Regions from separate parts of the Dethiothermospora halolimnae genome, predicted to be linked through region 3. Evidence: predicted binding sites of a transcription regulator. Region 3 holds the regulator's gene; each other region holds the start of a gene.
The links. The regulator HrcA, encoded in region 3, represses chaperone genes, less so after heat shock. The targets are predictions, from matches to a motif close to ATTAGCACTCNATANTATNGAGTGCTAAT.
Positions count from the first base shown of each region.

Region 1: a site for HrcA is predicted at 9,347-9,375, ahead of V6137_RS02635 (co-chaperone GroES). Genes of this name have one in related genera too.
Region 2: a site for HrcA is predicted at 2,425-2,453, ahead of htpG (molecular chaperone HtpG). Genes of this name have one in related genera too.

Region 1 covers NZ_JBAKFX010000004.1:57,592-68,543, forward strand. Annotated here, with positions in the region: gene gdhA (NADP-specific glutamate dehydrogenase) at 309-1,649, shown strand; gene V6137_RS02605 (methyl-accepting chemotaxis protein) at 1,844-3,886, opposite strand; gene V6137_RS02610 (NAD-dependent epimerase/dehydratase family protein) at 4,064-5,014, opposite strand; gene V6137_RS02615 (sugar phosphate isomerase/epimerase family protein) at 5,036-5,926, opposite strand; gene V6137_RS02620 (LysR family transcriptional regulator) at 6,073-6,951, shown strand; gene V6137_RS02625 (DNA-3-methyladenine glycosylase family protein) at 7,121-8,005, shown strand; gene V6137_RS02630 (DUF554 domain-containing protein) at 8,229-8,912, shown strand; gene V6137_RS02635 (co-chaperone GroES) at 9,433-9,702, shown strand; gene groL (chaperonin GroEL) at 9,751-10,952, shown strand, end outside.
Region 2 covers NZ_JBAKFX010000005.1:89,267-100,218, reverse strand. Annotated here, with positions in the region: gene V6137_RS03495 (hypothetical protein) at 1-12, shown strand, start outside; gene pepF (oligoendopeptidase F) at 220-2,031, shown strand; gene V6137_RS03485 (alpha/beta-type small acid-soluble spore protein) at 2,076-2,294, opposite strand; gene htpG (molecular chaperone HtpG) at 2,573-4,450, shown strand; gene V6137_RS03475 (polysaccharide deacetylase family protein) at 4,583-5,410, opposite strand; gene V6137_RS03470 (CotH kinase family protein) at 5,430-7,469, opposite strand; gene V6137_RS03465 (lamin tail domain-containing protein) at 7,572-7,850, opposite strand; gene V6137_RS03460 (DUF4956 domain-containing protein) at 7,874-8,551, opposite strand; gene V6137_RS03455 (polyphosphate polymerase domain-containing protein) at 8,568-9,266, opposite strand; gene V6137_RS03450 (glycosyltransferase family 2 protein) at 9,285-10,571, opposite strand; gene V6137_RS03445 (glycoside hydrolase family 16 protein) at 10,575-10,952, opposite strand, start outside.
Region 3 covers NZ_JBAKFX010000002.1:122,967-133,918, forward strand. Annotated here, with positions in the region: gene prmA (50S ribosomal protein L11 methyltransferase) at 1-685, opposite strand, end outside; gene dnaJ (molecular chaperone DnaJ) at 1,005-2,138, opposite strand; gene dnaK (molecular chaperone DnaK) at 2,244-4,088, opposite strand; gene grpE (nucleotide exchange factor GrpE) at 4,109-4,669, opposite strand; gene hrcA (heat-inducible transcriptional repressor HrcA) at 4,741-5,775, opposite strand; gene hemW (radical SAM family heme chaperone HemW) at 5,944-7,077, opposite strand; gene lepA (translation elongation factor 4) at 7,260-9,074, opposite strand; gene V6137_RS01610 (hypothetical protein) at 9,194-9,547, opposite strand; gene lepB (signal peptidase I) at 9,590-10,120, opposite strand; gene spoIIP (stage II sporulation protein P) at 10,189-10,952, opposite strand, start outside.

The DNA of each region.
Region 1 (10,952 bases), on a different contig from region 3:
GGATTCGTAATCCCCCAACCTATATAATGAAATTTTATGACCGTAGGGAGTAAAATAACCATAATCTATTCTCTATTCTTTAATTAAAAAAGTGTAATATTTATTTACAAATTATAACCTCCTATGTTATAATGCCAATGTAATATAAATTAGAAAATAAAAGTGTTTATAGGTTTCCAACTCCAAACATAGTGTTTTTTTATGAATTAAGGAAAACCTTTTCTTTAGATTCGTAAAGTTAATTATTTAACAATCAAGCATTATGTTGGATAAAATATAAAACCTACTATTAGAAGGGGGACTTAAAGATGTCTTATGTTCAAGATGTACTAAAGAAATTAAAGGAAAGAAATGCCCACGAACCAGAATTTTTACAGGCAGCGGAGGAAGTACTTAAGTCTTTAGAGCCAGTTATTGAAAAACACCCAGAATACGTTAAAGCAAATCTTTTGGAGAGAATGACTGAGCCAGAAAGAGTTATAATGTTTAAAGTACCATGGACTGACGACGAAGGTAATGTTCAGGTAAATAGAGGTATGAGAGTTCAATTTAATGGATCTATTGGACCATATAAAGGTGGACTTAGATTCCATCCATCAGTTTATCTTGGAATTATTAAGTTCTTAGGATTTGAGCAAATATTTAAGAACTCACTAACAGGACTTCCAATAGGTGGAGGTAAAGGTGGTTCTGACTTTGATCCAAGGGGTAAATCAGACGGAGAGGTAATGAGATTTTGCCAAAGTTTCATGACAGAATTATTTAGACATATTGGACCAGACGTTGACGTTCCAGCAGGAGATATAGGAGTTGGAGCAAGGGAAATCGGATACTTATACGGTCACTATAGAAGACTTAGGGGAGCATTTGAAAATGGAGTGCTTACTGGTAAAGGATTAGCTTATGGTGGTAGTTTAATTAGACCAGAAGCTACAGGTTTTGGGGCAACTTATTTCTGTGAAGAAATATTAAAGCATGAAGGAGAAACTTTCAAAGGAAAAACAGTTGCACTATCAGGATTTGGTAATGTTGCTTGGGGTGCTGCTCAAAAGATAACTGAATTAGGTGGTAAAGTAGTTACTCTTTCAGGTCCAGACGGATATATATATGATCCAGATGGTGTTAAGGGTGAAAAAATAGATTATATGTTAGAAATGCGTGCTTCTGGTAGAGATAAAGTACAAGACTATGCTGATAAGTTTGGTGTAGAGTTCTTCCCAGGAGAAAAGCCATGGGGTGTAAAGGTTGATATAGTAATGCCATGTGCTACTCAAAATGAGATCTTAATGGAAGATGCTAAGAAGATAGTTGAAAATGGTGTTAAGATTATAACAGAGGCTTCTAACATGCCAACAACTAACGACGCATTAGACTATGTAATGGATAATGGAATAATAGTAGGCCCTGGTAAAGCTGCTAATGCAGGTGGGGTTGCAACTTCGGCTCTTGAAATGTCTCAAAATAGTATGAGAATAGCATGGACAGAAGAAGAAGTTGATGCTAAACTTCATCAAATCATGATAAATATCCATAAAAATGCTATGGAAGCTGCAGAAGAGTATGGTTTCGGTTATAACTTAGTTGCAGGTGCCAATGTAGCAGGATTTAAAAAAGTTGCAGAGGCAATGTTAGCTCAAGGAGAATACTAGAATTAAAGAATAAATAATAGAGAATAAAGAATAGATTAGGAAATCTTCGAAATAATTCGAAGCTACCATTTTAAATTTAAAAAACAAAGTGGCAAAGTCCACTTTGTTTTTGTTGTGTTTTTGTTGTTTTTGTTGTTTTTGTTGTTTGTGGTGTTTTTGTGTTGTTGGGGGATTCCCAATCCCCCAACTTTTTCTTACATTTTAAACTTTTTAATTTCTTTATTTAATTCCTTTGCAAGTTCATTTAATTCTTTAGCAGAGTGGGCAACTTTATCGATTGTTGTTGTTTGTTGCTCTATAGATGCGCTAACTTCTTCTGCTGAAGCTGCCGTTTCTTCTGATACAGCTGAGACATTTTGTATGGCAAAGACTATATTGTCCTTATCTTTACTTAAATCATCAATAAATGAACCTATATTATTCATTTTATTAGTTATATCCTCTATTGTACCGTATATATTATTGAAGGATTCGTTAGCTTCCCAAACTGCTTTATCCTGTTCTTCAGACATATTTTTAACTTCTTTAACAGTTTCCACACTATCTATAGCTTTAGATTGTATATCTACTACTATTTTCTTTATTTCATCAGATGCATCACTGGAACCTTCAGCTAATTTTCTGATTTCATCCGCTACCACAGCAAAGCCCTTCCCGGCTTCCCCAGCTCTAGCTGCTTCTATTGATGCATTTAATGATAAAAGGCTTGTCTGTTCTGCTAATGAATTAATAGTTTCTAATATATTTCCTATATTTTTAGTCTTTTCATTTAATTCATTAATAACCTGTTCAATTTTTTCTGTTGACATATTACTTAATTCAGATTTTTCTTTAAGACTATCTATAACTGTTATACCATTTTTACTAATGTCTACAACTTCAGTTGCAGATTTTGCCATATCATTATTTATGTTAAGGAGTTCGTTAAACTTAGTATCTAACTCTGCTGCAAGTTTAGCTCCTTGTTCCATTTCTATGGCCTGTTCATTAACACCTTTAGCTATTTCATCTACAGCAGTAGAGGCTTCATCTATAACTACAGAGGCATTATCCGATGAATTGGCAAGATTATCTGCAGAGTCTAAAAGAGTTTCACTAATATTATTACTTGTAGTAATTAAATCCTTTATATTAGTAACCATTATATTAAACTTAGAAGCGATCTCTCCAACTTCATCATTTGTTTTTATATTTAGTTTAGCTGATAGGTTTCCATTTGCAACTGAGCTTAGGCCATTTAATATTAGAGGAACTTTTCTTAACATAAACTTTGTTAATAACAATATTAATGCACTTAGTAATATACAACCTATGATATAAGTAGCTATAACAGTTTTTCTCACATTATTTACATAACTATCTATATATTCAGAAGGGATAATCATACCAACGGACCAACCATTTTCTTCAACAGGAACATAGGCTATGTATTTATCAGTTCCATCTAGATTGTAGGCTTCAACACCTTTCTCTCCTTTTAGCATTTTTTCCCCAAGGAGACTAAAATCTTCAGATATATCTGTAACTTTTTTCTCTAATATCCAATCCTTATTAGGGTGATATACTACTGTCCCTTTGTTATCTATTAGCATAGAGTAACTATTTTTCCCTATTTTATATTTGGACATTATTTCAGATAATCTAGTTATATATACATCAAGGGCTGACGCACCTATAGCCTTTGAACCATTAAATATTGGAGTCACAACGCTTATAACGGTTTTTCCTGTAACACCATCTATATATGGTGCAGTAAAGTGAGTTTCTCCCTTACTTATTGCCCTTGTATACCAGGGCTTCTTCGATAAATCAAATTCATTAGGTACAGTATATGACCTATCATTACTTATAAAACTATTATTATAATCTAATGCTAAATATGCAAGACCTAAATCTTTATCGGAATTTTTGATATTTTCCAATGTTGTAGCTACAGAGTCATAGCTAGGAAGAGTTTTTACTTCTTCTCTATCTATTATTCCTATTGTATCGTTAATATAATTTGTAAAGCTAGCAGTATTTGACATAGTCTTTGTAATGTTTCTCTTATCGGAAAAGAAATTATTTACCCTTGATGTAATTTCCTCGGATTTATTTATTACTTCCCCTAAAGCTATTTCTTTAATATTATTACTAACCCTCTTATCTATAATAAGACCCGAAACTAGAAAGATCAATATTACCAGAGGTAATATTATTAATAATAATTTGTTAGATATACTTGATTTTAATTTCAAATTTAATTCCTCCTTCTTTTTATATTTCAAAATGTCATTATTACAATATTCGACATAAAAACACAAAATCCTTTAATAAAATTGAAATTTTTTCAAAATATAGATGATAAAAGCTTTTATCATCTATATTAGTTAGGAGTAACGAATCAATAAAATATACCGATTAAATCCTAGGATTTAATCGGTATATTTTATTGCAAACTCCACTCTATTCATTTTTAAGTCTTGTAGCTGGGGTTTTTCATTTATATACCATTTGTATGTACTATTTAAACCTTCCTCTAAACCAATTTTAGGTACATATAAATTATGATATTTTAATTTTTCTATATTGAAAAGATAAGTAACATCTCTAAATGGGAAAAACTCCCTTGGACTAATAGCTGCTGTACTATAGTCAACTTTATGAATCTTAACTTTTTTATCCATAACCTTTAATGCAGTCTTAACTAGATATTCCCAAGTTATTTGTTCTCTATGGGTTACATTATATACCTCTCCTATAGATTTATTACAGTATATTGCACTTTCAAAAACCCTTACTAAATCATTAATATGAATAAATTGAGTTTTATTATAACCCTTTGGAATAGGGATATCTAATCCCTTATTTATTCTATCAAATAGATAAACTTCTCTATATAGATTATTGCCATCTCCATAAATATATGTTGGTCTAAAAATCGTAATAGGAAAGTTATCTGTTTTATATAGATCAAATAAATAATCCTCTGCTTTTTTCTTATTTAATCCATAATCATTCCAATTATTATTAAATCCCCGAGGATAATCTTCAGCAACCATTTTTTCAGTAGGCTTATATACAGCCCCAGAACTACAAAAGATATATCTTTTAAGTTTACTAGTATTTATAACAGAAGTAAGTTTTTCTACATCTTCGGATGTGTAGGCAGAAATATCAAATATAACATCGTATCTTTTATCTAATAGACATTTTTTCAAATCATCTGGAGAAAGTCTATCTCCTACAATATGATTTCTTATACCTTCATAGTTTACCTTTTTTATGCCTCGGGTAAAGATATCAACAGTATTTCCTTCATTAATCATATGCTTTGCTATAGAACTACTAACAAACTCAGTACCTCCCATAACTAGTATTTCCATTTTAATACCTCCTAAAGTATATTAAAATTCAAAATAACTACGAACCCACTTATAACATAAATCTAGATCTTTATCATTTACTAAATCTGAACGATGTTCAAACAATATTCTAATGTTTGGATTTATATTAGACATTATTTTTAAATAAGAATCTATATTAGCCCATCCATCTTTTGTATTTTGATTAGGGAGTACTGGAAAGTGTCTATCTTTAAGGGTTTTTCTCACACGAACATTAGAAATGTGAAGAAGATAAGTATACTTAGCCATATTCTGTACAAACTTTATAGAATCAAAGTTAGGGTTTACTTTATCCATAACATGGAGTCTTCCAGTATCTAGGCATAATTTTATATTAGTGTATTTTTTTAATAAATTTTCTAATAAATCTTCTTCATAAAAATACTTATTTAAATAATCATGTTCTAAGACTATTTGAACGTTATATTTATCTGACAAACGGGATAATTTTTCAAAGGCATTAATACAATCTTTTCTAAAATCTTCAAAGGAATAATCTTTTTCAAAAATGAATTCATTATCATAGGTAAATGCCCATGTATCAAAATTAAAATCATCATTAAGAATTACTGGTTTTGGAAAGTGCATAACCATGTATTTGGCATTAATATCTGTAGCAAACTTCAGTTCCTTTTCTATAGCATTAAAGGCATCAAGGCGTTCATCTTTGTCCTTTGATAGAATTAAAGGATCTCTGTATTTGTATATCTTTTTTCTTAAAGGAAAATGAATACCTATATTGAAATCATCGGTTTTAGCTATATTCTTTAGTTTATTAACCTCTTCATCACTAAAAAGACAAAATTCTATACCATTAATAAAATTGCGGAAGTCTCTTTTGTACTTTTTATCATCAAAAAATCCATGCATTCCAATTGAATATTCTGTCAAAATATTTCCTCCTTTTGTTGAAATCGTAGAAATATATTAGTTGTTGGGGGATTCGTAATCCCCCAATCTATCTTAATTATATTATAATATGATAAAATATATAAATAAAATTAATATTACTTATGCTGAATATAAGGAGAGGTTATATGATTGTAAATATGGAGCTCTATAAGGTCTTTTATTATGTGGTAAAAGCAGGGAGTATATCAAGGGCTGCAAAGGACCTATATATAAGCCAACCGGCTGTAAGTCAATCTATAAAGCAATTGGAGACGGAATTAGGAGGTAGAGTTTTTTTTAGGACATCAAAGGGGATTAGACTTACAAGTGAAGGGGAAGTATTGTTTAAATATATAGAGCAAGGATATGACTTTATAATGACTGCTGAAAATAAATTTTTAGAAATGAGAAATCTAGTTAAGGGACAGTTGAGAGTAAGTACAAGTGATACATTATGCCAATATTACCTATTGCCTTATCTTAAGGAATTTCATAGTAGATATCCTGACATAAATATAAAAATAAATAATCAAACTACCCCTGAAACTATAAAACTTTTAAAATCAGGCAAGGTAGATATAGGTATTGTAACATTACCAATAAAAAATGATAAAAACTTTTTGATAAAGGAAGTTTTTGAGATTGAAGATTGTTTTGTATGTGGAGAGAAATATAAATTTTTAAGTGATGAAATCATAGAATTAAAAAAACTATTAGAATATCCTATATTATTGTTACAAAGGGATAGTAACACTAGAAAATTATTTGATAAATATATTAGGGAACATGGATTTAATATAACACCAGATATAGAAATAGGAAGTTCAGATCTCTTGATTGAATTTGCTAAAATAGGCCTTGGGATATCTTATGTAGTAAAGGATTTTATAAAGGATAAACTAGAAAAAGAAGAGCTATATGAAATAAAAACAAAAGAGAAAATGCCTAAAAGAAGTATAGGATTAGTAACCCATAAAAATTTTCCAGTATCAGCTGCTGCTAAAGAGTTTATGGAGTTATTGTAGGAGTTAATAGTGTTTAATAGGATATATTAAGGTTATATTTATATATATAGGAAAAATCAGTTTTAGCTTAAGTTTTAGTCTTAGTAAATACAACTAGCTTTGCCTTTAACAAAGCTTTTACTCAAACTAAGACTTAAGCTAAGACTCAAAATAATAGGGAGGAAAAACTATGGATTATAATATAATAGAGAAAGATAATAAAATAATAATAGAAAATGTGAGTGACTTTGAACCTAAACATATATTTGAGTGTGGACAATGTTTTAGATGGAATGAAGAGGATGATGGAAGTTATACTGGGGTAGCCCATGAAAAAGTTATTAACGTGAAAAAAGAGGAAAATAATATTATTTTGTCTAATACTAATAGAGAGGATTTCAATAATATTTGGTATGAATATTTTGATTTAGATAGGGACTATAAAGCTATAAAGGAAGAATTATCTAGGGATGAAGTATTAAAGAAATCAACGGACTTTGGCTATGGAATAAGAATATTAAATCAAGACCCTTGGGAAATTTTAATATCCTTTATAATATCGGCAAACAATAGAATACCTAGAATAAAGGCTGCAATTGAATTATTGAGTGAGAAATATGGTGAATATATAGAGGAATACAATGGAAAGAAATATTACAGTTTCCCTAAACCAGAAGATATTACAGAAAAGTCTGTGGAAGATATAAAAAATTGTAAAACAGGCTTTAGGGCAAGATATATAGTAAATGCAGCAGATATTGTAGCCAGTGGTCAAATGGACATATATGCAATTAAAAATCTAACAACAGAGGATGCTAGAAAAGAACTTATGTTATTTTCTGGGGTAGGACCTAAAGTATCAGATTGTATTATGTTATTTTCAATGGATAAATATGATGCTTTCCCAATAGATGTATGGGTAAAAAGGGTTATGGAATACTTTTATCTAGATGAGGATACCAAACTTAAGGATATACAAAAATATGCTCAAAATAAATTTGGTAAATATGCAGGCTTCGCTCAGCAATATTTGTTTTATTATGCAAGGGAACTTAATTTAAAGAAGAATGGGTAAAAAAGAAAGAAGAAATTTTAAAAAGCAAAGAATAAAGGAATGGAGAATAAAGAATAGATAAGGAAACCTTTGACTGAAGTCAAAGCTCCTATCGTGTTGTTGGGGGATTCGTAATCCCCCAACTTATATAATAGAATTTTACGACCGCAGGGAGTAAAATAACCATATTTATTCTTTATTCTTTATTATCTATTCTCTAATTTATGAAAAGGGAGAAAAGAATATGCTAGGAACTGTTGTAAATTCTATATTAATTATTGTAGGGGCCCTGATAGGGGTATTACTTAAAAATGGACTAAAGGATAACTATAAGGATACTATAATAAATGGGTTAGGTCTTACGGTTATTGTATTGGGGCTAAAGGATGCCCTTACGGCTGAAAATACTTTATTGGTTATATTAAGTGTAGCAATAGGAAGTTTTATTGGAGAATTACTAAATATAGAAAAAAATTTAGAGAAGTTTGGTGACTTTATAGAAAAAAAGATGGGCAAAGGTGATTCTAATTTTTCAAAGGGGTTTGTAACAACCTCTCTTATTTATTGTGTTGGAGCTATGGCAATAACAGGGGCTTTAAAAAGTGGTCTTACAGGGGAGCACGATACATTGATTGCAAAGGGAGTAATCGATGGAATTACAGCTATAGTATTTGCATCTACTTTAGGAATAGGTGTAATGTTTTCTTCTGTATCGGTGTTTTTATATCAAGGGCTTATAACTATTTCTGCAGTTTATTTAAAAGATTATCTTTTAGAACCATCTGTTCAAGCCAATATGGTGGCCGTTGGAGGTATACTTATTATGGCTATATCAATAAATATATTAGAGATAAAAAAAATAAAGGTGGGGAATATGTTACCAGCAGTATTTATACCGTTGGTTTATTATGCTATTATGAACCTTTAGTTTAAAGAATAAAGAATAGAGAATAAAGAATAGATGAGGGAACCTTCGACTGAAGTCGAAGCTACATTAGATTAAAGAAGAATGGGTAAAGAAGAAAGAAGAAATATAAAGACAAAGAATAGAGAATAGATAATGAGATTTTACTCCCGTTGGTCGTAAAATTTCATTATGTAGGGACAGGGCATGCCTGGACCTAAGTTGTTCATTATTTTTTTATAAAATAGTAGCTCCGAATTCATTCGGAGGTTTCCATATCTATTCTCTATTCTTTATTATTTATTCTCTAAACTAAACTTGTTATGAAAAAAATAAATAATGGGAGATATATGAATAAAAATAGCAATAATTGAGAATAATCACAGTTGGTGGTTATTTTTATGCTTTTACGGGATTTGCTAAGTAATAGTCTATTATGTAATATATTAATTGTAAGTATTAGCACTCGTTAATGTTGAGTGCTAATAATAAAAAGTAAGTAAATGAATTTAAATTTATTATACAAAATAAGGAGGGTAATAAAATGACTATCAAGCCATTAGGTGACAGAGTTGTAATTAAAAAAGTTGAAAAAGAAGAAACTACAAAAAGTGGGATAGTATTACCTAACTCAGCTAAGGAAGAACCTAAAATAGCTGAAATTATAGCAGTAGGACCAAAGGTAGAAGAAAAAGGTGAAATAAAAGTCGGAGATAGGGTTATATTCTCTAAGTTCTCAGGAACAGAAGTTGAAGCAGATGGTGAAGAATATACTATATTGAAGTCAATAGATATTTTAGCAGTTGTTGAGTAATAAGGTTATATTTAAATCTTTATAAATCGAAAAGGGAGTGAATAAATTATGGCTAAAGAAATAAAATTTAGTGAAAATGCTCGTCGTGCCATGGAAAAGGGTATTAATAAATTAGCAGATACAGTTAAAGTGACATTAGGACCAAAGGGTAGAAATGTTGTTTTAGATAAAAAATTCGGATCACCACTTATAACTAATGATGGTGTTACTATAGCAAGGGAAATAGAACTTAAAGATCCATATGAAAATATGGGGGCACAGCTGGTTAAAGAAGTAGCAACAAAAACTAATGATGTTGCAGGTGATGGTACTACTACAGCTACATTATTAGCTCAAGCTATAATAAGAGAAGGACTTAAAAATGTTGCAGCCGGTGCAAACCCAATGATCTTAAGAAAGGGTATACATAAGGCTGTTGATGTTGCAGTAGAAGGAATAAAAGCTGATTCAAAACAAATAGCTGATAAAGAATCAATAGCTCAAGTTGCATCTATTTCAGCAGCTGATGAAGAAATAGGTAACTTAATAGCAGAAGCTATGGAAAAGGTGGGAAAAGATGGTGTTATAACTGTAGAGGAATCAAAAACTATGGGAACTACTTTAGATGTAGTTGAAGGTATGCAGTTTGATAGAGGTTATTTATCACCATATATGGCAACTGATACAGAAAAAATGGAAGCTTTATTGGAAGATCCATATATATTAATAACAGATAAGAAAATAACAAATATTCAAGATATATTACCAGTACTTGAGCAAATAGTACAACAGGGCAAACAACTGTTAATTATAGCAGAAGATATAGAAGGGGAAGCTTTAGCAACATTGGTTGTAAACAAAATAAGAGGAACTTTCAATTGTGTTGCAGTTAAGGCTCCTGGATTTGGTGATAGAAGAAAAGAAATGTTAAGCGATATAGCTACATTAACAGGGGGAGAAGTTATCTCTGAAGAGTTAGGATATGACTTAAAAGAAACTACATTAGAAATGTTAGGAAGAGCTAGTACAGTTAAAGTAGAAAAAGAGAACACCACTATAGTTGATGGTGCTGGAGAAGAAAGTGCCATTGAAGATAGGGTAAGACAAATAAAAGCTCAAATAGAAGAATCAACTTCAGAATTTGATACAGAGAAATTACAGGAAAGATTAGCTAAGTTAGCCGGTGGAGTTGCAGTAATCCAAGTTGGTGCAGCAACTGAAACTGAAATGAAAGAGAAAAAATTAAGAATAGAAGATGCTTTAGCTGCTAC
Region 2 (10,952 bases), on a different contig from region 3:
ATTAAAGGTTAATAGAAAGTATATAAGAGAAATGTTGACATTAAATGTAAAGAAACAATATAATAAAAGATAATTATTAATCTTATAAGAAATACTACATCTTAAATTATAATCTAAGATGTAGTATTTTTCATATAAAAAATAAATAAAGAAGGAAACATAATGCTAAATAAAGAACTTAAATATATAGAATAAATATATTAAGAAGGGGAGATTAATGTGAGTAATGAGTTAAAGAAAAGAAGTGAAGTAGATAAATCATTAACTTGGGATTTATCCCATATTTTCAAAACAGATGATGACTATGAGCAAACGTTAAATGAAGCTGTGGAAGGTTCTAAGGTAATAGAGAATAAATATAAAGGTAAGTTAAATAATGTAAATATTATTTTAAAATGTATAGAAGAATATGAACAGTTATATATAAAAGCATTGTTAACAGGGAGTTATGCTTCTTTAGCAGTTTCAGTGGATCAAACAGATGTTGATAATCAAACTAGATATAATAAAAATAATAGTATATTATCAGAATGTTTTAGTAGAATAACATTTATAGAAAGTGAATTAAAGGAGGTTGACGATAAGGTATTAGAAGAGGCTATAAATAATACCGACAAATATAAGGTTTATCTTGAGGATATAAAAAGAAGTAAACCCCATACATTACATCCAGAAGTGGAAAAGGCATTTGCTAGTCTATCTCCAGTATTAGATGCTCCATATAGCATATATAATCAAGCTAAGTTAGCTGACATGGATTTTGATAAATTTGATGTAAATGGAAAAGAGTATCCCCTTAGCTTTGTATTATTTGAAAACTCATATCAAGGAGATAAGGATACTAAGGTAAGAAGAGAGGCATTTGATGAATTTTCAAAAAAGATAAAAGAATATGAAAATACTATTGCCACTGCATATCAAACGCAAGTACAAAAAGAAAAAATTATGTCTAGTATGAAGAATTTTGACTCTGTATTTGACTATTTATTATTTGATCAGAAAGTAGATATGGAGTTATATAACAGACAGATTGATGTTATAATGGAGAAATTAGCCCCCCATATGAGAAAGTATGCAAAACTTATAAAAAGAATATATGGATTAGAAGAAATGACCTTTGCAGATCTAAAGGTATCTATAGATCCAGACTATGATCCTAAGGTGACTGTAGAAGAGTCTAAGAAGTATATAAAAGGTGCATTAGAAGTTATGGGTGAGGATTATCTTGATCTTGTTATGAGGTCTTATGATGAAAGATGGGTTGATTTTGCTCAAAATAAGGGTAAATCCACAGGGGGATTCTGTGCTACACCCTATGGAATACATCCATATATTTTACTTTCTTGGAATGGTCTTATGAGCGAAGTGTTTACTCTAGTACATGAGTTAGGACATGCAGGTCACTTCATGTTTTCCCAAAAACACAATAATCTTTTTAATGAATCACCATCACTATACTTTATTGAGGCACCATCTACAATAAATGAAATGCTTTTAACTAATTATTTAATAAAACAAGAAAATGATCCTAGATTTAAGAGATGGGTATTATCTTCTATGATTAGTAATACATACTATCATAACTTTGTAACCCATTTATTGGAAGCAGCATATCAACGGGAAGTGTATAGGATAATTGATGAAGGTGGCTCAGTTCATGCTAAAAAACTAAGTGAACTTAAGAAGGAAGTATTGGAAAAGTTCTGGGGAGATTCTGTAACTATAAATGAAGGGGCCGAACTTACTTGGATGAGACAGCCCCACTACTACATGGGACTTTATCCTTACACCTATAGTGCGGGACTAACGGTAGCTACAGAAGTAAGTCAGAGAATATTAAATGAAGGGGAAAAGGCTGTAGAGGATTGGAAAAATGTATTAAAGGCAGGAGGAACAAAGGCTCCTGTTGAACTTGCTAAAATGGCTGGAGTTGATATAACTACAGACAAACCTCTTTTAAATACCATAGAATACATTGGTGATATGGTAGATGAGATTATTAGATTGACCGAGGAGATAAATAAAAAATAAATATAAAAAGCTTGAGAAAGGAATTTCTCAGGCTTTTTATTAGGTTAATTATTTCTATGGTTGATTAATTGATTTTCTCCCATTTCAACTAGCCGTTTAGTCATATTACCACCTAAAGAACCTCCAATATGACCGTTGTTTCTAGAAGTCTTATTTCCCCCGTCGACATTTTCCTCATGTACTATACCGAGTTCATTGGCTATCTCAGCTTTCATTTCTTCTAAAGCTTTTCTAGCATTGGGATTAATAAACTTTTTTGACATTGAAAAACCTCCTTTCTATAATGTTATCTATATTCTTTCATAAATTGAGATTATAATACTAAATGAATCACGTAAGGGTAATAAAAAAATTGAATTTATTGACATAGGAATAATAATGTGTTATATAATAATTAGCACTCATTATTATAGAGTGCTAACTATTTTTTTTAGGTAACCTTCGAATGAATTCGAAGCTACTTATATCTAATCATAGGGGATAAACCTCGGTAATGTAGAGGGGAATTCATTCCCCAATTTTATGAAGGGAGAGAAACGCAATGAAAAAAGAATTTAAGACAGAATCAAAACGATTATTGGATATGATGATTAATTCTATTTATACCCATAAGGAGATTTTTTTAAGGGAGTTAATTTCCAATGCCAGTGATGCCATGGATAAAATGTATTATAAAGAGTTGACTGATGATTCATTAACGTTTAATAAAGAAAATTATTATATAAAAGTAACACCAAACAAAGAAAAAAGAATATTAAAGGTCTCTGATACAGGGATAGGTATGACAAAAGAGGAACTTGAAAATAATCTAGGAACTATTGCTAAAAGTGGGTCTTTAGCATTTAAAAGTGAAAATGAGATGAAAGATGGCCATGATATCATAGGACAATTTGGTGTTGGTTTTTACTCCGCATTTATGGTGTCTGAAGATGTAACTGTTATAACTAGACCTTTTGGCAGTGACAAAGGGTATAGATGGCATTCAGAAGGGGCAGAAGGATATACTATTAAAGAGTGTGATAAGGATTCCTTTGGAACAGATATTATATTAAAAATAAAAGAAAATACAGAAGATGAGAATTATGATGAGTATCTAGAGGAATATAAACTAAAATCCATTATAAAAAAATACTCTGACTTCATTAGTTATCCAATCAAAATGGATATAACTGAAAGCAAACTTAAAGAGGGAGCAGAAGATGAGTATGAAGATGTAACTGAAGAGAAAGTTATAAATAGTATGGTCCCAATATGGAAAAAGAATAAATCACAACTTACTGATGAAGACTATGAAAATTTCTATGCCGAAAAGCACTATGGATTTGATAAACCATTAAAGCATATACATATTAAAGCTGATGGTCTTGTAAGATATAATTCTATATTATTCATTCCTGAAAATATCCCATTTGATTATTATACAAAGGAGTATGAAAAGGGTCTAGAGCTATATTCAAATGGAGTATTAATAATGAATAAATGTCAAGATCTTCTTCCTGATTACTTTAGTTTTGTTAAGGGGATGGTGGATTCTGAAGATTTATCCCTTAATATATCTAGAGAAATGCTGCAACATGATAGACAGTTAAAAGTTATAGCTAAAAATATTAAGAAAAAAATTAAGAGCCAATTAGAAAAAATGCTAAAAAATGAAAGGGATAAATATGAGAAGTTCTATAAATCCTTTGGTAGACAGATAAAATATGGTGTATATGAAGAATTTGGGGCAAATAAAGATTTCTTAAAAGACCTATTAATGTATTATTCTTCTAAAGAAGAAAAAATGGTAACTCTAGATGAATATGTTTCAAGGATGGCTGAAGATCAAAAGTACATCTATTATGCTTCAGGGGAGTCAAAGGAAAGAATTGAAAAATTACCTCAAACTGAAATGGTATCGGAAAAAGGATATGAAATACTATACTTTACTGATGAAATAGATGAGTTTACTATAAAAATGTTAATGTCCTATAAAGACAAAGAATTTAAGTCCGTATCTAGTGGAGATTTAGGTATAGACTCTGAAGAAAACGAAAATAGCTCTGAGGGTAAAGATAAAGAGAGTAAAGAATTATTTGAAAAAATGAAGAATATACTAGATGGTAAAGTAAAAGAGGTTAGAGCATCAAAAAGATTAAAAAATCACCTTGTGTGTTTGGCTAATGATGGAGAGGTATCCATAGAAATGGAAAAAATATTAAAATCAATGCCCAATAATCAAGAAGTTCAAGCCGATAAAATATTAGAAATAAACGTTAATCATGAGGTGTTTAATTCATTAAAGGATGCCTATGAAAAGGATAATGACAAACTTAAATTATATACAGACTTATTGTATAATCAGGCATTATTAATTGAAGGGTTACCAATAGATGATCCTATAGAGTTTTCAAATAATATCTCTAAAATTATGAAATAAAGTTTATATACATTATTTTACAATATAATAAAAAACTGTTTAGGAATATATTCCTAAACAGTTTTTTATACTAAGAATAAATTATAAAATCAATAAGTTACACTGTATAGTATAAAAATGTTTGCCTGTCTTTTAGAATAATTGAGAGTAAGTTATAACTTGAAATTTATCATTATTTTCATATATAAATTTAATAATACTTTGAAAATCTTTTTTACTATAGCTTAAGTAATATTCATCATTATTATATTTAATTTTATTCAGAACAAGAATAAAGATATTATTCTTACTATAATCTTCTAAGAGTTTATCTTTTACTTCATTAACGGTTAGACTTGACAATAAGTGTATAGTAGTTACTGGTAAATATTGAATTTTTCTACTATTTAGAACAATTATATTATCTGATGTTCTGATATTACTATATCCAGAATTTTTAAGTTGGTAAATAAGGTAAGGATTAATTTCTCCATAAGGTACTACTATCATGTCACTAAATTTACCGAGGTATCTATTGTCCATCCATTGCTTTCCTTTATCAAAATCTAAAAGAAGTTCATTACATTTATCGTACATATTTTTTTTATGATAATATGACTGGTTTAATAAATTCCAACCTTCCAGATATAATGATGAGAGTTGTTGATAAGACAAATGCTCTTTATCATCAATCATAGATGGAATAATTGGTATGTTACCTTTATAATTATATTTATTCATTATTTTATAAACATCTCTATAAATACTTTTATGACCACCATCAAACATAAAGATAATTTTAGCTTTATCATTGCTAATGGTAGTTGGACTTTTAGGTTTTGTTTTATAGATACTAAGTTTCCTTGCTATATAAACATCTTTTCCCATATTTATCACTGTAACTATTGTTTTAGGATACATAAATATAGTTATAATTAAAGATAATATAATTATTTTTTTATTTAGTTTAATAAAAATCATCCCCTAGTCTTGAGTTAGACTAATCATTTTTTAACCTCTTGAAAGTTGCTTTTAAATTATAAGTTTCTGATAAATGTATCTTAGGACTTTTATTCTGGTAATCTTTATTACCTTCCCAGCCCACAAATGTAAAACCTGGATCTGGTATAGCCTCTAGGGTTATAGGAATATCTTTAAAATAAGTACCTTTCCATGGAATATTACTCTTTCTTATCTCTAGAGAATTAACTTTTATAAAACCACCTTCACTCATATTAATAGTTATATTACACAAATCTTTTAAATGGAAATATTCAATAATAAATTTTCTCATATAGTGAGGTCTTTTAATAGCAAAACTTTTTAAAACTTCTATTTCTTTTTTCCAGTTTTCAATAGTTTTATTATGCAGGTCCCACTTGTTAATATGAGTTTGTATATTAGGATAATAAATTTTCTGTAGCTTCTCAATTTTATCTAATACAACTTCAGTGGAATAAACAGTATTTAATCTATCTGCAAAGGTATTAATAAATTGATTTTTAAATTCACTATTTTTAAGTAGATTTCTTAATAACAGAGTAGACCATGGAGGATTAGGCCAATCAGGTCCATTCTCTTCAGTAGCTCTTTCTAGTGAATTATTTGTAGCTGCTTTATCACCTATAAATAGACCGAAACCATAGTCTAAATCAAATACAAGCCATCTCCAACGTCCGTCATGACCATAGGAGCTATTAGGTTCGTAAATGGGAGTTCTTTTACGCCATATACGAACATTATTACCAGGCCAATCTCTATTATCACAATAAATTTGTAAAATATTATATTCTATAAAATTATTTATATCGATTTGGGATTTTACAAAGTTATAATTGCTATCAACTTTTAGATCATATTTTTTTATATAATTAATTAATCGATTATAATGCATTTCATCTCCTGGAAAGCCTTCTTCTACTTCAACAGCTGTTCCACCGGTGGGGTTTTTTATTATGACTATATTATCGTTATCTATATTGTAGTAACTATTGATATAATTACTATCATAGGTTTCTCTAATATTATGAATCCCATAGTATTTTCCGTTTATATATACTATACAAGGGTTAGAATTTTGGGTGTCAAGTAGTTGGACTGGTTGTATTAAACTTTGAGTAAGAACATCTCTATATAAAGAGTGCTTACTATCAGTAGCAGAGGTTCTAAGAAGTATTTTTGAGAACTGAGTAATTTGACTATTGTTAATCTTATTTCTACATCCTTTATCAAAAAAATTATAATTAAAATAATCTGTATCATCATAGTTTTTATCAGCAGATAATGATAAAGATTTTAGTTTATTAAACCTTGAATATCCTCCATGAATTCTAACACCTATATTCTGACTTAATTTTAAATTTCCCTTTTCATCAAAGAGATTTATAACTCCTTGTCTCTCCCAGTTTTTACCTCTTTGGTTATAATTAGCAGGTGAGGTTTGATCTATATTTTCATTTAGATTGTTAACTCTCCATTTATAAAAAGTTTTTCCTAGAACATAAATTCCTTTTTCGTAGCTAAATAGATTTTTGGGGTCTGTTACTAAAGAAACAATAGGAGTATTGTATTTGTTATAAATATTTTTATTAATAAAATAGCTATGGGTTATAACTTTACTCTTAGGATAACCTTTTTTGTAAATTCTTGCTCTGACTATAGTAGCTGAGTTATCCTTTGATGGAATTAATATAGGTTTAGTATATATATTTGAATTTTTTGTAGGAATGGAACCATTTAAAGTATAATAAATTTTAGCACTAGAATCCTTTGTTTTTAAAATTAAACTAAAGCTATTTTTATAAAAACCGCTGTTATGGGAAAACTCAGGAGGAAATAATCTTTCGTCCCAAAAGTTTTTTACTAAAGGTTCAATTATATTAGTCTTATTTGGAGTACCTTCATCGAATCTATATAGTTTTAAACTTCCGTCAGGTTTTCTTCCATAGGAGATATTATCTATCATAGTTTTAAGAAGGAATATATGGCTCCAATGATTAGTGGGGTCTGTAAGAACTATTACACTATCACTATTTTTCAATTTAAAATTAGTATGTAAGGACATATCTTTTTTACTTATATTTTTTGCCGATGCCCAAACTAAGCAAAAAGACTTGGGATTTATTACTTTGTTAGGAAATCTTCATAAAAAAGGCTGGGTGGGGTCATTTGATAGTCCAAAACCATCTAGATTTATTGGATTGTTTCCTTTGTTGTAAATTTCAATCCACCCCTCAAAATCTCCCTCTTCATCTCTTATACTATTTCTGTTATTTATCATTACTTCATTAATAACTAAACTATACTTTGGAGATTCCTTTATATTATTAAATGTAAATATATGTTTTTTAAATCCTAAGTAAAAAATAATAGATATACATAAAAATAAGAATATAATTCTTGGAGATTTTACCTTTTTCATTATTTCACCCTCTTAAACTAAAATTATCCACTTACTTCTCCGTTATAGGATACAATATGAACTTCTTCTATATTTTCAATTGACTTAAGAGATTTTATTAATAAATCTTCTTCGATTGATTTCAATTTTATTTCATAAGTTATTTCCACAAAAAAATCTTTGGTCATTTTCATACGTAATTTGGAAGGTATTTTATATTCCCCTAATATATCTGATACATCTTTAGATTCAATATTACTTCCCCTTAATATTAATAAATAACAATAATCAAAGTAAATAGTTTTATTAAATATTAATAACAGGAGGGCCAAAATTATACTTCCAATAATAGCTATAATAAATTTATGAGTTCCAGCTGATAAACCAACTGCAATAGCCCAAAACAGGAAACCAATATCTCTAGGCTCTTTAATAGCAGTACGGAAACGTATAATAGAAAGGGAACCAACCATACCTAGAGATAGGGCTAAGTTATTTTCTATTAACATCATAATAATGGCAGTTATTATACAAACCATAACTATTGTTATATTAAAATTCTGTGAATAGGTAACACCAGAAAAAGTCTTTTTATATACGAAATATATAAATAAAGCCAATATAGTAGTGATTACTATATTAAAAATAATATTGTTAATAGTAAAAGAGTTTGTGCCGTTAAGTAAGGTAAATAAACTTTCTTGCTCAATTAAACTATTCATAATAGTTCTCTCCTTTTTATTTTTTTAATATGTTTCGTCCTAGACAATATTTACTTATTTGGGATCTTTGAATTTCAAAGTTGGATAATACTTTCTGTAAAGATATAGGTAGTATATTGTTGTATTTAACTTCTAATATAGATATGGGGTTGTTAAACATTGGAAACATTTGTATATCTTTTTTGAAAAAATCATAGGAGCTAAATGATGCATAAAGATTTTTATCTAAAGTAATTCTAATATTTTCAAAAGGATATATATAAGCCTCTCTATCATAATCTATAATAACTTTAGGATTATAAAAATTTCTATGCATAAAGAAAAATACTTTATTTGTTATAGTTTCATTATATTTAAGTAAGGGAAAAGAACTGCCCTTAATAAGGTTACAAGCATCTTCTTTAGATATAGAGGCAGTTTCTTTTAAAATGTAATTATCATATTTATTTTTAATTTCTAGTTTTACAGTAGATGAATTTGTGTCATATGAACGTAGTCTTATTTTTTTTCTAATATTATGACCTATGATTTTTTCATAATAGGCTCCATTGTCCATAGTGTCAAAATAAAGACTTCTAATCCAATAGAAACCTTTTTCTTTACAATGGCTATCTATTTGCATGTATTCTTTTAAAAATAATCTTAATTCAGAGATTTGTTTTTTATTAATGAAATATTTTATTTCATGTCTAAATACTTTTTTCTCATTTTTCATTTCTAATCCTCCGAAATACTATAATTTATAACAATTATTTGTTCTAGTGACTTTATTCCAACTTGTATTATTAAAGAAATAGGTAATTGTCCCATTTATAAAATAGAATATCCTTAGGATTTGAAAAAAGAATATATCTAATATAATCATAAAATAGAGTTTTTTAGTTTTTAAAGTTGGTACATTTTTCTGTGCGGCCCTAATAGCTATGACAGAAGAGAATATATTAAATATTACAGTACTTAAGTAATAATAAATTGTATGTAGGGGATAACCATATGCTAGCTTTGCAAATATTAAAATAATATTAAATATAAATACTATAGTGGCAATAGAATTACTTAATAAAGCATCTATAATAATATAAAAGCATACATTAGTTTTAAAAATATTTTTAAATAAAAAATTACTATTACTAAAAATAGCATCAATAAAACCTTTTTGCCACCGAATTCGTTGTTTAGTTAGTTCACTTAGGTTTTCAGGACATTCAGTATAACAAATGGCATTTTTATTAAAAATTAATTTTTTATTATGTTCTTTTGCATATTCTTGAAACTTTAAAGTTATATCAATGTCTTCTCCTAAACCTTTTTTAAAGCCACCTACTTCTAAAATCACACTTTTTTTAAATACACCAAAGGCACCTGAAATTATACTTAGGGCATTATTATAGGCAAGGGATGATTTATATATATAAAAGCCTTTTATGTAATCCAAAGCTTGCATTAAGACTACTTTTTTTAGTTTAGTATCTAGTTTAGATAACTGCATAATATGAACAACTCCCCCTGATGCAATCACATTTGGATCATCAAATACTTTGTTCATGCTTATTAAAGCGTTTTTTTCCAAGACACAATCGGCATCCATAGTTACAATAAGCTCTTTTGTAGAATAAGATGTGCCTATATTTAAACTATTAGCTTTTCCACTATTTACTTTATCGATCATATAGATAAAGGGATAGGTATTTGATTTATATATTCCTTTTATTTCATTAGACAACAAACATGACCCATTAATTTCTAATAAAGATAAATTTAGTGAATCACATAATATATTGAAGGTGTTATCTTCTGAACCATCGTTAATAAAGATTATTTCTAGATCATCATAGTTAATTTCCATTAAACCATTTAATGTATGCTTTAATATAAGTTCCTCATTATAACAAGGTATTAAAACAGAGATACTTTTTTGTTCAGTACTATGTAAAATATCAAAATTTTTAAATTTACAGGAGCTTATTAGGTGGTATATAGAAAAGAATGTACTTGTAAAAATAATTAAATAAAATAGCATAGTTTAATACCTACTTTCTTTAAATAATGGTTTTATACTTGTAGAAGTAACTTTAAATTTATTGGGGAAAACTGTGTCATTGTCAGGATTTCCGGGCCAGACTCCTCCAATAGCTTGATTTATTATTATATACATGTATTTATTAGGAACTCCTTTTTTCGAAGTATAAACTTCTTTATCATCTATGTACCAAGTGATAGATGTTGGGTCCCAACTTAAAGCTACGGAATATTGGGACTTTATGGGAACCTTATATTTAAAATGGTCAGACCCTTGAATATCATCCTCAGTAAAGTGGATTACTCCATAAAAGATATGGGGTTCGCTGCCTATCATTTCGAATAAATCCACTTCTGGAAGGGAGCTTCCATCATTAGGAAG
Region 3 (10,952 bases):
TTTCAACTATATCATCCACATTATTTAACTTAATGTTTTCATTTGATACATTTATCGAAACCTCATCTAGGTCAATACCTATAACATTATGAGCGCCTAGTTTAGCCCCAGCTATAGATAGGATTCCTGTACCACATCCAACATCAAAGACTTTATCTTTATTTTTTATATGTTTTTCTAATTGTTGTATGCACAAAATAGTAGTTTCATGGGTTCCTGTTCCAAAGGCCATACCCGGGTCTAATTCTATTATTAACTCATCTTCCTTTTTATTATATTCTTCCCAAGTAGGCTTAACTACAACCTTTTCACCAATTTTTTTAGGTTTATAGTATTTTTTCCAGCTGTGGGCCCAGTCTTCTTCATAAACCTCTGAAGTAGTAACCTCTCCTAAACCTTTATCAAGATTATATTGGGGTATTTTTTCCACATTTTGTCTTATTAATTCAATTTTATCAATTAAATCTTCACTTTCTGGGAAATAACCCTTTACTATAACCCCTTCATAGTTTTGCTCTAATAAACTGGGATCAATATAATCCCAATCCTCTTCAGATTTTCCCTCGATAATTAAATCATTAGGATCTTCTATAACAAGACCTCCTACACCTACTTCATATAATATGTTTGAAACAGCCTCTACCGCCTCTGTTGTAGTCTTAATTTGGACCTCAATCCACTTCATAGATATTTCACACCCTTTTATACGTTTTTGTTAACTAGTTGGGGGATTATGAATCCCCCAACAACCAATCGAGGATTATTATAAATCCCAAACAACTAATCGGGGATTATTATAAATCCCAAGCAACCAATCGGGAGATTACTAAATTCCTAAGCAATTTGGAATTTAAATCCCTCTAATAGTTAATAGAAAATTTAAAATAACTCAACAAAATAATTAAAGGCTATATATGCCAGTCCTAGCTTATTATACCCTATATACCTTTAAAAAACCACTTTCTTATGAAAATAATCACTCCATAAATCTTGGAGTGATTATTTTATCCACCAAAGGCATCCTTCATCTTATTAAAGAATCCTTTTTTATTTCCTGCAGCATCTTCTCCAGAAGCCTTAGCAAATTCTTTTAATATTTCCTTCTGTTTATCATCAAGTTTTGTAGGAACTTGAACCTTAACCTTTACATATTGATCCCCTCTACCATAACCTCTAATATGGGGGATCCCTTTACCTTTAAGTCTAAATACTGTTTCTGACTGGGTACCTTCTGGTATCTTATACTTCACTTTTCCATCTAGTGTGGGTACTTGGACCTCTGCTCCTAGGGCAGCCTGAGCAAAACTTATTGGATACTCACAGATAACGTTAGTCCCGTCTCTTTCAAATATTTCATGGGGAGCCACTTCAATATATACATACAGATCTCCTCTAGGGCCTCCCTTTTCTCCAGGTTCTCCTTCTCCCCTTAAAGGTATTACAGAGCCATTATCTACCCCTGCAGGAATTTTAATATTTAAAGTTTTAGTTCGTCTCTCTTTACCGCTACCATGACACTTTGTACATGGTTCATCTATTATTTCTCCCATTCCATCACATTTGTCACAGGTTCCAACCCTTACAAATTGACCAAATGGTGTTTGCTGTGCATATTTTACTTCACCGGAACCACTACATTTATCACAGGTTTTTTTAGAGCTTCCTGGTTTGGCACCGGAACCATTACATTTAGAACAATCCTCAGTACGTTCTATTTTTATTTCCTTGTCAACACCGAAGGCAGCATCCTCAAACTTAATTTTTACTTTATATTTTAAATCAGCACCTTTTTTAGGACCTGATCTTCTTTTATTACCTGAAAATCCTCCCCCAAACATATCAAAGATATCATCAAAAATATCACCGAAACCTCCGCCAAATCCTTGGCCGCCGAAGCCTCCTCCTTGTTGTCCATCCATTCCTGCGTGTCCGAATCTATCATATCTACTTCTTTTTTGTTCATCACTCAGAACTTCATATGCTTCATTAGCTTCTTTAAATTTTTGTTCGGCTTCTTTGTTATCAGGGTTTAAATCGGGATGGTATTTCTTGGCAAGCTTTCTATATGCTTTTCTTATCTCATCTTTACTGGCACCTTTGTCAACACCAAGTATTTCATAATAATCTCTTTTACTCACCTTTTCACCACCTTTCAATCATTTCATATATCTTCCCTGTATAAAACTATCATAAAAATAACCAAAAATCAAAGCTAAATCCAAAGGATTTAGCTTTGGTAAATATTATTTATCTTCATCATCATCTACTACTTCATAATCGGCATCTACCACATCATCATCTTGATTTCCAGAAGGATTTCCTTCATTACCAGCAGTGGCTTCACCTTGTTCTGCCGATTGCTGATACATTTTTTGTGATAATGTATGGAATTCATTTGTCAATTCTTCTGTTTTCTTCTTGATTTCTTCTATATTATCCCCTTCATAAACTTTCTTAAGTTCATCAAGTTTAGATTGAACTTTAGCTTTTTCATCATCACTAACTTTACCTTCTAACTCTTTTAATGTTTTTTCTGTTTGATAAATCATTGACTCTGCATTATTTTTAACTTCAATAGATTCTTTTTTCTTTTTATCCTCTTCAGCAAATTTCTCTGCTTCTTTTACCTTTTTCTCTATTTCATCATCAGATAAATTAGTTGATGCTGTAATAGTAATTTTTTGTTCTTTTCCTGTTCCTTTATCCTTTGCAGAAACATTCACTATACCATTGGCATCTATATCAAAAGTAACTTCGATTTGTGGAACTCCCCTTGGTGCTGGTGGAATTCCTGTTAACTGGAATCTACCTAATGTAACATTATCGCCTGCCATTTCCCTCTCACCTTGAAGAACATGTATATCAACAGCCGTTTGATTGTCGGCAGCAGTCGAGAATACTTGACTCTTCTTAGTAGGTATAGTAGTATTTCTTTCTATCAACTTAGTAAATACTCCACCTAATGTTTCTATACCTAAAGAAAGTGGCGTAACATCTAGTAATAATACATCCTTAACTTCTCCACTTAACACTCCTGCTTGGATAGCTGCTCCCAATGCAACACATTCATCAGGATTAACACCCTTGTGGGGATCTTTACCTATTAATTTTTTAACCTCTTCTTGTACTGCTGGTATTCTAGTTGAACCTCCAACTAATATAACTTTATCTATATCTGATGGACTTAACTCAGCATCCTTTAGAGCATTTTTTGTTGGCTCTAATGTTCTCCTAACTAGGTCTGAACTTAATTCCTCAAACTTAGAACGCTTTAAGTCCATATTTAAATGCTTTGGTCCCTCTTGGGTAGCAGTAATAAACGGTAGATTTATATTAGTTGACATTACAGTGGATAATTCCTTTTTAGCCTTTTCAGCAGCTTCTTTTAATCTCTGTAATGACATCTTATCTTTTCTTAAATCTACTCCATTTTCCTTTTTAAACTCTTCTGCTAGGTAATCTATTATAACTTGGTCAAAGTCATCTCCACCTAAATGATTATCTCCCTTAGTTGACACAACTTCAAATACTCCATCTCCTAAGTCTAATATGGAAACATCAAATGTTCCTCCACCTAGGTCAAATACCATTATTTTTTGATGTTCTTCTTCTTTATCTAAACCATATGCTAAAGATGCTGCAGTTGGCTCATTTATAATTCTTTTAACATTTAATCCCGCAATTTTTCCAGCATCCTTTGTAGCCTGTCTTTGACTGTCTGTAAAATATGCCGGTACAGTTATAACAGCATCAGTTACTTTCTCTCCTAAATAATTTTCAGCATCTGACTTAAGTTTTTGTAATATCATAGCTGAAATATCTTGAGGAGTATAATCCTTACCATCAATTACCTCTTTATGTTCAGTACCCATATGTCTCTTTATTGAACTAATTGTTTTATCGGGGTTTGTAACAGCCTGTCTTTTCGCCGTTTCTCCTACTAATCTTTCACCATCCTTAGTAAAGGCTACAATTGATGGTGTAGTTCTATTACCTTCTGCATTGGCAATTACCGTAGGTTCTCCACCCTCCATAACTGCCACACATGAGTTTGTTGTACCTAAATCAATACCAATAATCTTACTCATATATATACCTCCTTATGTATTTAGTTTGATACTTTAACCATACTTGGTCTTATTACTTTATCTTTTAACTTATAACCCTTTTGAAATACTTCTAATACTATATCTTCTTCATGATCCTCTGAGTCCTCTCTAGCCACTCCATGATGAAGATTAGGATCAAACTTTTCATTTAAAGCTTTGATTTCTTCTACACCTATGCTCTTTAATGTATTTATTAATTGGTTGTATATCATCTCTACCCCTTGATACAATCCTTCTTTACTTTCTTTTTCTGCTGATAGAGCCCTTTCAAAGTTATCCAATACCTCTAGCTGCTTAATAACCAATTCCTCATTAGCATAGGCATATATTTTTTCTTTCTGTTCCTCTGTTCTTCTTTTATAGTTGTTAAAGTCTGCTTGTAGTCTTAAAAACCTGTTATTTAATTGTTCTAATTCCTGTTGCATTTTCTCATACATTTCCTTATAATCTTTATCAGTATCCTTAACTTCTTCTTCCATTTCCTCTTTTACTGCATCAAGATTACTATCTACTTTTTCTTCATCCTTTATATCTACCTTTTCAGTATCATCATGTTTCATAATATCACCTCACTCATTTAAACTCAGAAGCAATTACCAACATTATATAGGTGCAAGATTATATCTCACACCTATTTGGTAAAGTTATCTGTTATTATATCACCTAAATCCATTGCTATAGATTTAACAGTGGATATTACCTTTGAATATTCCATACGAGTTGGACCTATCACACCAATTTTACCTATGGTTTTACCATTTACTCTATATGTAGCTGTTATCAAGCTACATTCTTTTATTTCATCATAACAGTTTTCTTTACCTATCTTTATTTGAATATCATCAAAACCATCATTTAAAAGTATATCCAATAAGGATGATTTATTTTCAATAAAAGAAATAAAGGATTTTGCCTTGGATATATTATTATATTCAGGGAAATTAAATATGTTAGTAACACCTTCTGAATATATGGTTTCTTTCTTTATATTGTCCAATGATTGGTTTACCAATGGAATCAAACTTTCAATGGTTCTTTTATAGTTATACATCTCTTTAATTAGTCCAGACTCTACCTCTTTATAAAGACTTTCTATAGGTTTGCCCTTTAGTTTTTGATTAAGATATTTAGAAATTCTAGTAAGTTGATTTTCTGATAGATTTTCCTCTACCCTTAACATAGTATTTTTAACTACATCAGACTCGTTAACTATGACTACTAAAACCCTAAAATCATCAATGGGTATTAGCTCTATTCGCTTTAACTTGCTTTGCTTTACTTGAGGTGCTATAGCAAGGGACGTATAGTTAGTAACCTTCGACAAAATCTTAGCAGCATTTTGAAGAACCTTATCTACTTCATTGATTTCTGTTAATAAATCTTTCTTAATATCTTTTCTTTTTTTCAATACTATTTCACTTGATTTCATTAGGTTGTCAACATATAACCTATATGCTTTGTCAGAGGGTATTCTTCCTGCCGATGTATAAGGTTGCAATAGAAATCCTAGATCTTCTAAATCTGACATTTCATTTCTTATAGTAGCGGAACTTACCCCCAAGTTATATTTTTTTGATACAGTTCTTGAACCTATAGGTTCAGCACTGGTTATATAACTATGGATGACTGCTTGTAAAACCTTTAATTTCCTATCATCAAGCTTCATGTTATCACCCCAGATAATTACAGGAATTAACACTTACAATAACTTAACTTTGTTTTTATTAGCACTCTTGTATGTCGAGTGCTAATGTTTATGTCTTTAAATTATCACTGATATTCTATTTTGTCAATACCTTTTTCAAAAAAGTTCTTTTATTTTATAATTATACTTTTACATAAACTCTACAAATACTCTATTACTTAAATCTAACCCTTTTCTAGTAAGTTTAATATTCTTGTTATTAACTTTTATTAATTTCTGGTTCTCTAATTTTTCGATCTCTTTTGACCATATTTCTTCTAAGTCTTTATTAAATATTTTTTTAAATTCCTCTTTATTAACTCCATTTATAAGTCTTAATCCCAATATCATATACTCTGATCTTTTTACATCAGTGCTTATATACTCTTGTTCACAAATGGGAAATTGATTATTGTCTATAGAGTTAAAATATTTTTCAAAGTCAATGTGGTTTCCATATCTCTTATCAAAAATATTGGAATGGGCTGATAAGCCCACACCCACATAGGGTTTAAGCTGCCAATAAAAGAGATTATGGGTACATTGATAATCTTCCTTGGAAAAATTAGATATTTCATAATGTTTATATCCATTTTTTTCTAAAAAATCTATAGCTTTATGATACATATCCCTTTCATCCTCCTCATTTGGAAGATTTAGCTTTCCCTTCTCATATTGATGATAGAAGGGAGTGTTTTCTTCTAGTTTCATACTGTAAAAGGAAATATGCTCTACACCTAATTCAACTACTTCCTCTAAGGTTTTCAAAACATCATCTATAGTTTGATCTGGCAAGTTAAACATAATATCAACATTTATATTATTATATCCATATTTTCTGATTAAACTATATGTTTTTATAAAGTCTTCCTTTGTATGAATTCTACCTATTTTTTTAAGTAACTTATTATCCATTGACTGAAGCCCTAGACTTATTCTATTTATTCCTATGGCTCTATAAACTTTGAGCTTATCTTCGGTTATAGTCTTTGGGTTAGCCTCTATAGTTATTTCTGATAGAAAGTTAGTATTAAATTTATTATTAATATAATCTAATACATCTTTAATGTATTCAGGATTTATTATCGATGGTGTTCCACCACCTATGAATATGGTTTTTATAGAATAATCATTTAACTTTTCTATATACATATCTAGTTCTTTTTTTAAATATTTTATATATTTGTCGACTAAATATTCTTTGTCTGCATAGGAGCTAAAGTCACAATAATAACATTTGCTTTGACAGAAGGGAATGTGTATATATAGAGCTATTTCTTTCATTATAATTCACCTCATTTATTTTAAATAATAAATAATAAAGAATAGAGAATAGTTATGGTTATTTTACTCACTATGGTCGTAAAATTTCATTAATAGAACAAAGGCACCGTCGGTGCTTCTTTGTTCAGTGCAAAGAGCAAGCATAATATCATTATGCAAAAATAAAAGCAGCTAGGCTGCTTTTATTTGTCATCGTCAAATTTTAGTACTGCAAGGAAGGCCTCTTGGGGAACCTCCACGTTACCAACTTGTCTCATTCTTCTTTTACCCTCTTTTTGTTTTTCAAGTAATTTTTTCTTTCTTGAAATATCTCCACCATAACATTTTGCCAACACATCTTTTCTAAGGGCTCTAACAGTTTCCCTTGCTATTACCTTAGAACCTATACTAGCCTGAATTGGTACGGCAAACATATGTCTTGGTATAATTTTCTTTAATTTTTCAACTATCATTCTTGCCCTCTCATAAGCCTTATCTCTATGAACTATTAGGGAGAAGGCATCTACCAATTCTTTATTAATTAATATATCCATTTTTACTAAATCCGATTGTTTATATCCTTTTAATTCATAATCAAGGGATGCATAACCCCTAGTTTTTGATTTCAATGCATCAAAAAAGTCATATATAACTTCATTTAAAGGCATTTCATAATGCATAGATACCCTAGTTTCCTCAAGGTATTCCATGTTCTTAAAAGTTCCCCTTTTATCTTGGCACAGTTCCATTATAGGACCAACATAATCAGTGGGTGACATAATACTTACATCAACTATAGGTTCTTCCATATATTCTATCTCCGACTGTTCTGGTAAGTTTGTTGGGTTTTGTATCTCTACCATTTCCCCATCATTTTTCTTAACTTTATAAACAACACTAGGTGCTGTGGTTACAATATTTAAACCAAACTCCCTTTCCAGTCTTTCTTGAATAATCTCCATATGCAAAAGACCTAAAAATCCACATCTGTAACCGAAACCTAAAGCAACCGATGACTCAGCTTCAAAGGTTAAGGCTGCATCATTTACATGTAACTTTTCAAGGGCATCCCTTACATTGTTATACTCTTCCCCCTCAGCTGGATATATACCACAATACACCATGGAAGTAACTTCCTTATATCCTGGAAGAGGTTTATTTGTGGGGTTTTTAGCATCAGTTATAGTATCCCCAACAGTTGCATCCCTTACATCCTTCATACTAGCCGATACATAACCAACGTCTCCAGAGGATAACTTGTCTATTGGAACTTGGTTCGGTGCTAATATTCCTACCTCTGTTACTTCAAATTCTTTACCTGTGGACATCATTTTTATTTTCATACCAGGTTCTACAGAACCCTCCATAACCCTTATATAAGCAATAACACCTTTATATGTGTCGTAATAAGAGTCAAATATAAGGGCTTTTAATGGTTCTTCTTTATCTCCACCTGGAGCAGGAACTTTAGCTACTATGCTCTTTAGTACTTCTTCTATATTTATACCATTTTTAGCAGATATCAAGGGTGCATCGGAGCAATCTAAACCAATAACATCCTCTACCTCTTTTTTCACTTCCTCAGGCCTAGCTCCAGGTAAATCTATTTTATTAATAACTGGAATTATTTCCAAGTCCTGTTCTAAAGCTAAATATACATTAGCAAGGGTTTGAGCCTCAACTCCCTGAGCTGCATCAACTACTAATATAGCTCCTTCACATGCAGCTAAACTCCTTGAAACCTCATAATTAAAGTCAACATGTCCTGGGGTATCGATAAGATTTAATATGTATTCTTCCCCATCATCAGATTTATATATTAATCTAATAGTTTGTAACTTTATTGTTATTCCTCTCTCTCTCTCTAAGTCCATATTATCTAAAACTTGCTCTTTCATCTCTCTTTCAGTTAATAAACCAGTTTTTTGAATCAATCTATCTGCTAGTGTCGATTTTCCATGGTCTATATGAGCAATTATCGAAAAATTTCTAACTCTATCTTGTCTATTTTTAGCCATATTTTTCCTCCTCATGAATTGGAAGTAGTCCTTAACAATTATAACACAACTATACAATTGATAAAAGATATATGGATAGGTATTCTAATATATATTAAAATACCGGGCAAAGCCCGGATTTAGTCTTTTAATAAATTATCAATTACCGATTGAATATCTAATATAATATCATTGACCTTTACTCTAATGTTGTTAACCATATTATCTATAGCTTCTTTTTTTATATCATAATCACTACCCATAATATGAACTGTATAGATGTCATTATTATTGCTATAATCAAAAACCTTTTTATCCTCAACACACATAAGCTTCCTGAAGTTACAGTCTACTGTATATAATCCTAAAAGGAAAAAAGTAAATAAAACTACTATCGATAATCGTTTTATCCTTTTTCTTCTTTTTTCATATTTCTTTTCTTTATATTTTTTTAATCGCGCACCCATAAACATCACCATACTTATTATTGCCAATTCTAAATGTTTATATAAGTATAGTAATTTAATAAATATCCTTTATTTATATAGATTGCCAAAATCGTCATTAAAGGGAAAATATCTAAATATAGCTTTACCTTTAATAGAAGACACAGGAATAAAACCTAAGTGTCTACTGTCTTTACTAGCACCTTTGCTACGATTGTCACCAAGAACAAAAACATGTCCATCGGGTATCTTCCAATGGCTTCTACCGTAGGTGTTCGTATAAGTATCTCCTGTTAAATAGTCTTCTTTTAATATTTTACCGTTTAGATACACCTTACCATCATATATCTCTACCCTATCTCCAGCTATACCTATGACCCTTTTTATATAATCCTTTTCAGGATCGTCCGGTGCCTTCAGCACCACTATATCCCCTCTGTCAGGTTCTCCAAAACGATAGCCTATCTTATTAGTAAATAACCTATCCTTATCATGGAGAGTGGGATACATTGAATACCCTAATACATAGGTGGTATTAAATACAAAAGCTTTAATTATCACTGCTATTATAACCGCTATTGCTATACTTTTTAACCACTCAAATATTTCTTTCTTCTTCATTTTTATCGCCCCTTCAAATGGTGAAACTAATCAATATTATATCATTTATCCTTTTAAAAAAAAAGGGATTATATACTAATCCCTTTTATCACTTGATCTATTATTTCTGATAATACCTTAGCACATTCTTTAGCTTCATCAACTGTATTTAGATTACTACCAACTTCTATTAATGCATAATAATCACTTAAAAATTGATTATATCTACCACTGGGCTTTATTATAATCCCTTTACATAAACCAGGATATAATTTATCAGAAACCCTTTTAATATATTTATTAAAATTTAATACCTGTTGTTTATTTTTACTATCAGGTCCTACAACTAAGGAAAAAGTAGCCACAGATTTACCATTTATATTTATTTTTGATTCATTTTTAGCTTTATTTAAATAGGATGCATTATCGGCCACCCCATCTCTATGAACATCAAAAACTACTTTTAAATTTTTTTCCTGCTTAAGGACCTCTTTTGCAGTGGATAAGGATCTTATATATGATTTATTATAAGAGGGTATATCATGAAATGTCTCTACATGCTTTACATTATGCCCTTTACTTATAAGATTTTTAGATAATACCTCTCCAACCGTTGTAACATTATATCTTCTATCTTTAGTATGATATTGATTAGCCTTATAGGGTAAATAAGCCTCAGTTCCGTGGGTATGGTACATTAATATATAAGGTTTACTTCTATTATAAGATATAGCCTGTATATCAGTTGGTTTAGATACTACTATGCCTTTAATTGTATCATCTTCTTTAGGATCATCACCTGTCTCTAATATTTCTCCTTTTTCCCCTTCCTCCGGATCTTCAACAAATATAA